2 regions of the Mycobacterium sp. SMC-2 genome follow, and region 2 is predicted to be linked to the other one. Evidence: predicted binding sites of a transcription regulator. Region 2 holds the regulator's gene; the other holds the start of a gene.
The links. The regulator LexA, encoded in region 2, represses DNA repair genes until DNA is damaged. The targets are predictions, from matches to a motif close to CGAACANNTGTTCG.
Positions count from the first base shown of each region.

Region 1: ruvC (crossover junction endodeoxyribonuclease RuvC) is a predicted target of LexA. The motif match lies at 1,933-1,946, and genes of this name have one in related genera.

Region 1 covers NZ_CP079863.1:2,805,190-2,808,591, forward strand. The annotation lists gene KXD96_RS13455 (IS110 family transposase) at 1-192, shown strand, start outside; gene KXD96_RS13460 (DUF4247 domain-containing protein) at 230-661, opposite strand; gene KXD96_RS13465 (DUF2617 family protein) at 658-1,161, opposite strand; gene KXD96_RS13470 (DUF4178 domain-containing protein) at 1,171-1,782, opposite strand; gene ruvC (crossover junction endodeoxyribonuclease RuvC) at 1,964-2,518, shown strand; gene ruvA (Holliday junction branch migration protein RuvA) at 2,515-3,102, shown strand; gene ruvB (Holliday junction branch migration DNA helicase RuvB) at 3,099-3,402, shown strand, end outside.
Region 2 covers NZ_CP079863.1:2,657,183-2,660,584, forward strand. The annotation lists gene KXD96_RS12635 (LGFP repeat-containing protein) at 1-1,289, shown strand, start outside; gene lexA (transcriptional repressor LexA) at 1,301-1,999, opposite strand; gene KXD96_RS12645 (LysM peptidoglycan-binding domain-containing protein) at 2,290-2,784, shown strand; gene nrdR (transcriptional regulator NrdR) at 2,922-3,386, shown strand.

The DNA.
Region 1 (3,402 bases), 150 kb from region 2:
TGCTACCTGTCCGCTCTGGTCAGCATCCGCACCGATCCCGCCTCGCGCACCTACTACGACCGCAAACGCGCCGAAGGGAAACGCCACACCCAAGCCGTCTTGGCCCTGGCCCGTCGCCGACTCAACGTCCTGTGGGCCATGCTGCGCGACCACGCCGTCTACCAACCCGCAACCACTACTGCGGCGGCTTGACAACGTCATTGAGAATCTCCTTTGTGGTGGTGAGCCGTCATTTGGTTCCGCCGGGGCCGCCGGGCGTCCCTCCGGCGCCGCCCGACGGGGATCCCGGGTTGAAGCCGGGCCCGAGGAAGATGAAGGCGCCGTGGTTGTATCCGGCGCTCAGCGGTTCGACCCGAATGCTGCACGGATAGTCGCCGTCCGGACCGACGATCACGATGTTGTTGCTGTAGCGCAGATACTCGCTATTGCCGTTGGCGGCACGCGCCTCGGGGGCCTGATACTCGGCGAGCGTGTCCGCCACGTCGTTGGGCGATCCGCTGCACTGGTAGCGCGTCCCGTTCACATCGTGCGAGTACTCGTGGTAGTGGCCGGCGATATACGAACCAATGTTCTTCTGCAGCAAGATGATTCCGGGCACCAGGCACGCGACGGCGGCGACCGCCAGCGCACCGGCGATCACGAACAGGCGGTTGCGGCTCACGGATGCCACCGACTCGTCGTGTGGATGACCATTCCGCCGGAGCCGGCCGGATACAGGTGCCAGGTCCGCCAACGCCAACCCGCGCCGTCGGGTTCGGCGGCCAACGCGGTCAGCGCGGCGTCATCACCGGGGAAAGAGCCACCCAGCCAACCCTTTTCGCGCGCGCAGCGGTCACGAAGGTCGCGCGCCATGCGGCGGAAGGTGCGCTCGTCGTACGTGTCGGCGCGGGATTCCAGGGAATAGCCGGGCGCGGAGGTCCGCTCCGGCAGGTCGACGCCCAGCCCGCGTGCCGTGCAGGAGACTTCCTCGGAGAACCGGCCCGCGGCATGCTCGACCGTCACGACGTGCGAAGCGCCGAGGACCCCGAGCAGCAGCGCGCCACCGCCGGGGTGGCGCAGACGGCAGGTCGCCAGCGGTGGCGGTGCGGGCGCGTTGAGCGCGAGTCCGAGCTTCAGCCCGGACACGTCCGAAGGAGCTACGGCGAGCTGATGAAGCGGCACTGCGCGTTCCTACGCGGAGGAGGGCGGGGGCGCCGGATACACGGTCAGCTCGCCGGCCAGCACCGGTTTGCCGGTCGAGACCTCCCACGGCATGTTCGGAGCCCAGCGCTCGAACGAGAGCAGCGCGGACTCATCGGAGTTGGCGCAGTCGATGAACTCCATCTCGCCGCCCGCCGGCAGGCCGGTGGTGCCCTCGGTGGTGAACGAGGCGCGACCGCGTTCGGACTCGCGGAACGTCACCCCGTCGACGACGTACTGATCGCCCGGCTGCAGCGCGAGGTCCTTGCGGCTGACCCACATCGCCAGCTCGAGGCGTCCGTCGTCCTCCTCGACGCTGAACCAGATCGGCTGTTCGCCGCCCTCCAGCAGGTGTTCCCACCACACGAACGGGCCCTCGCGGTACGTCACCGATCCGCGGACCACGTAGTCCACACCGCCGTAGCTGACGATGGCGCCGGGGCCCAGTTGCCGGGGGCCGAATTCCGGCATCGCGTTGAACGACAAGGGGTCCTGGCGGCCGCGTGGCGGGCCCGGTTGCTTGGGGCGTCGCAAAGCGATGATGAGCACGACGATGGACGCGGTGAACAGCACGATCGCGATAATGACCAGCAGTGATCCCACGCGTACCCTTCCGTTGCCACATTGCTTGAGCGAACGTCGGCTAAAGCTAACAGCTTTTCCGGGGGTTCGGCGCTGTAACGTCCCGACGCGGGAATTGGCGGCGCCGCCGCGTGTCCTCCGCGGAGCCGTCGGTCCCGGCCGCTAGGGTATCGAACAGCTGTTCTACAGGTGGGAGCGGGCAATGCGCGTGATGGGCGTCGACCCCGGACTGACCCGATGCGGACTGTCGGTCGTGGAAAGTGGGCGCGGGCGAAACGTGGTCGCGCTGGACGTCGACGTGGTGCGCACCCCGTCGAATGCGCCGTTGGCCAAGAGGCTGCTGGCAATCAGCGACGCCGTCGAGCATTGGCTGGCCACCCACCAACCGGACGTCGTGGCCATCGAGCGGGTGTTCTCCCAACTGAACGTGACGACGGTGATGGGCACCGCACAGGCCGGCGGGGTGGTCGCGCTGGCGGCGGCCCGGCGCGGCATCGACGTGCACTTCCACACCCCGAGCGAGGTCAAGGCCGCGGTGACCGGAAACGGCGCCGCGGACAAGGCCCAGGTCACCGCGATGATCACCAAAATCCTTGCCCTGCAAGCCAAACCGACACCGGCCGACGCCGCGGACGCGCTGGCGTTGGCGGTCTGCCATTGCTGGAGGGCGCCGATGATGGCCCGGATGGCCGCGGCCGAGGCGCTGTCCGCGCAACAGCGGCACGCCTACCTGGCCAAGCTGAAGGCCGCGCGATGATCGCCTCGGTGCGCGGGGAGGTGCTCCATGTGGCGCTCGATCACGCCGTGATCGAGGCCGCCGGAGTCGGCTACCGGGTGAACGCGACGCCGTCGACGCTCGCGACGCTGCGCACCGGGACCGAGGCCCGGCTGATCACTGCGATGGTGGTGCGCGAGGACTCGATGACGCTGTACGGGTTCGGCGACTCCGACACCCGGGATCTGTTCCTGACGCTGCTGACGGTGTCGGGGGTGGGGCCCCGGCTGGCGATGGCGACGCTGGCGGTTTACGACGCCGGAGCGCTGCGGCAGGTGTTGCACGACGGCGACGTCGCCGCGCTGACCCGGGTCCCCGGGATCGGCAAACGCGGCGCCGAACGGATGGTGCTCGAGCTGCGGGACAAAGTGGGCGCCGTCGCGCCAGGCGCCCCGGTGCTCAACGGCAACGCAGTGCGCGGTCCCGTGGTGGAGGCCCTGGTCGGGCTGGGTTTCGCCGTCAAGCAGGCCGAGGAGGCCACCGACAAGGTGCTGGCCACCGAACACGACGCGACAACGTCGGGCGCGCTGCGCGCCGCCCTGTCGCTGCTGGGTAAGTCCAAATGACCGACGACTACTCCGACCGCGAGCTCTCTCCGGCGCTGGCCATCGGGGAGGGCGACATCGACGTCAGCCTGCGGCCGCGTTCGCTGCGGGAGTTCATCGGCCAGCCGCGGGTGCGCGAACAGCTCCAGCTGGTGATCGAGGGGGCCAAAAACCGCGGCGGCACACCGGATCACATCCTGCTGTCGGGCCCACCCGGACTGGGCAAGACGTCGCTGGCCATGATCATCGCCGCCGAGCTCGGGTCGTCGTTGCGGGTGACGTCCGGTCCCGCGCTGGAACGCGCCGGCGACCTGGCCGCCA
Region 2 (3,402 bases):
TCCCGTCCAGCCGCGTCGTCACCTTCTCGGGCGCCGATAAGCCGGTGATCTTCTGGACTTCCGAGCGCGGCGCGTTCGTGGTGCGCGGGGCCATGAAGGCGGCGTGGGACAAGCTCCGCGGCCCGGCCGGCAAGCTGGGCGCGCCCGTCGGGGACCAGGCCATGGACGGCGACGTGGTCTCCCAGCAGTTCGCCGGCGGCAAGATCTCGTGGAACCGGGCGAAGAACACGTTCAGCACGGACCCGGCCAATCTGGCGCCGCTGCTGTCCGGCCTGCAGGTGTCGGGGCAGAACCAGCCGAGCAGCTCGGCAATGCCCGAACATCCCAAGAACTTCACGTGGCAGTGGTGGTGGTTGCTGGCCGGCGTTCCTGTGCTGGTGCTGCTCGTCTTGGCGGGGTTGGTGGCCTTCGGTTGGCGCCGGCGTCGCGCCGCGCGCGCAGGCAGCGCCTACGAGCCGTACGGCGACCTCGATGTCGGTTACGCCGCCGCGGGTGACCAGCACTGGGGACACGACGACGTCACCACCGAGCAGTTCGGCCGTCAGCCGGAAGCGGCCGACGCCCACGCCCCCGGTCGGGTCAGCTGGAGCCGGGGCGGCGCGGACGAGGGCCAACTCGGGGTCGACGAGAACCCCGACGCGGTGGACACCGACTCCTTCTCCGTGGTCTCGCCGGCGGACATGTCGGAGGCGGGCTACCCCGAAGCCGAATACGCCGAACCGGAGTACGCGGAAGCCGAATACGCCGAACCGGAATACGCCGAAGCCGAATACGCCGAAGCCGAATATGCCGAAGTCGAGTATGCCGATGAGACGCACGACGCCGCCCGCGAAGCAGAGCGCGCGGAGGACGACTACGTGGAGGCCGAATACCTCGACGTCGCGGTGCCGCACATGCCTCCGGAAGCCGAGTCCGGCGACGGCGGCCCCGAGCCCGAACATCCGGATGTTGCCGCACCGCACGTCTCCGCGGACGTTGCCGAGGCCGAGGCCCCCGCGCCGGAAGTGATCGCGCCCGAGGCGGCCGCCGCAACCCAGCAGCGCGGCGGGCGGCACGCGGCCGCGGATGACGAGGCCAACGGCGCGGGGGCCGGCCCGCCCGGGCGCCCGACCATCCACCTGCCGCTCGACGACCCCTACCAGGTGCCCGACGGATACCCGATCAAGGCGAACGCCCGCTTCGGGCTGTACTACACGCCGGGCAGCGAGCTCTACCACGACACGCTCGCCGAAATCTGGCTGTCCAGCGAAGAAGTGGCGCAGGCCAACGGCTTCGTCAAGGCGGACTGACCCCGTCGGGGCTAGACCTTGCGGATCACCGTGACGACCTTGCCGAGCACGGTCGCCTCATTGCCGGGAATGGGATCGAACGCCGGGTTGTGCGGCATCAGCCACACCTGACCGCCCGCGCGCTTGAACGTCTTCACGGTGGCTTCGCCGTCGAGCATGGCCGCGACGATGTCGCCGTTGTCGGCGACGTTCTGCTGTCGCACCACCACCCAGTCGCCGTCGCAGATCGCCGCCTCGATCATGGAGTCACCGACGACCTTGAGCAGGAACAGCGTGCCCTCGCCGACCAATTCGCGCGGCAGCGGAAACACGTCCTCGACGGCCTCCTCGGCCAGGATGGGTCCACCGGCCGCGATGCGCCCGAGGACGGGTACGAACGTCGGCTCCGGCAGGGCGTCCGAGCCGGCGACTTCGGTGGCCGGTGCGGCCACCCCGTCATCGGCGCCGCGGACATCAACCGCCCGGGGGCGGTTCGGGTCGCGACGCAGGTATCCCTTGCGCTCGAGGGTGCGCAGCTGATGAGCCACCGACGATGTCGACGTCAGACCGACGGCGTCACCGATCTCCCGGATGCTCGGCGGGTAGCCGCGGCTGGTAACAGACGCGCGAATGACGTTCAGAATGGTGCGCTGCCGTTCGGTCAGCGATGAATCCACGGCGTGCAGCCGACCGTCCGCGCCGGCCGATGAGGTGTCCTTGCTGTCGCTCATGGCACTGAATGTAACCCCACCGGGCCCAAGAATCAAACATGTGTTCGACTAGCGTGTCGTGTTGCCGCGCTATCCGCGAAACCGCACGCCGACCCCGTTAATCACAAAGGTGTAACTCTTCGGCGGATCGGGTATTTCAGCCGCATGTCAACCCTGGCGACCACGAACTTGTCGGTGGCGTGGTCTAGCGTTCGACTCGTGCGACACGCTTCGCTCACATGTTCGGATTTCGAACACACGAGCGATACAGTCGAACAGCTGAGCGAATCGAGTTGACCGGAGGAACGCAGATGACAACCATCCACATGTTGGCGCCGCGCACCGGCAGCCTTCGGCGCCCGGTCAACGGGCCGGTCCAGGGGATTCGTTACGGCCGGGACGGGCTGGCCTGTTCCCGCCGGCCCGGTCCGCCGCGGCCGGCTGGAGCGCCCACGCGCTACCACGGCACCGGCGTCGCGATGTCCGGCGCGCCTCACCGCAGGCGCCCCGTCACGGTGGCGACCACCATCTGGCTCGCGCTGGCCGCCGGCGCGATCACCCTGTGGCTGGGCCTCGTCGGCAACGTCGGTCAGGTGCTCAACGGCGACTCCGGGAGTTCGGCCGCTCATGTGCCCGACAAATTGGCCGTCGTGCGCGTAGAGGCGGGGGAGTCACTGCAAGACGTCGCGCACCGGGTGGCCCCCGACGCGCCGGCCCGCCAGGTCGCCGACCGCATCCGCGAACTCAACGACATCAACTCGCCGGCCCTGGTGGCGGGCCAGACGCTGATCGCCCCGGTCGGCTGACGACCGCGCCGCTAACAGCCCTGGACCTCAGCTTGGCGGGCTCCGACGCTTCGCGTCCGCATTACCCGGGCGGGTGGGCGCGCGGGTACGCTCGAAGTGCTGCGGTACCTGGTTGTTGGCACGGCGAAGGAGCGGTCATGCATTGCCCGTTCTGTCGCCATCCCGATTCCCGGGTGATCGACTCGAGGGAAACCGATGAAGGGCAGGCCATTCGGCGCCGCCGGTCGTGCCCCGAGTGCGGACGGCGGTTCACCACGGTGGAGACCGCCGTGCTGGCCGTGGTCAAACGCAGCGGCGTCACCGAACCGTTCAGCAGGGAAAAGGTCATCAGCGGTGTGCGCCGGGCCTGTCAGGGCCGCCAGGTGGACGACGATGCGCTGAACCTGCTGGCCCAGCAGGTCGAGGACGCCGTGCGTGCCGCGGGTTCGCCAGAGGTCGCCAGTCATGAGGTCGGCCTCGCCATCCTCGGCCCGCTGCGCGACCTCGACGAAGTGGCGTACCTGCGGTTCGCGTCGGTGTACCGATCCTTCGAATCCGCGGAGGATTTCGAGCGCGAGATCCAGGCGCTGCGCGAACACCGCCAGGTCACCACACCGAGCTGACGGCCCGGCTCGCCGC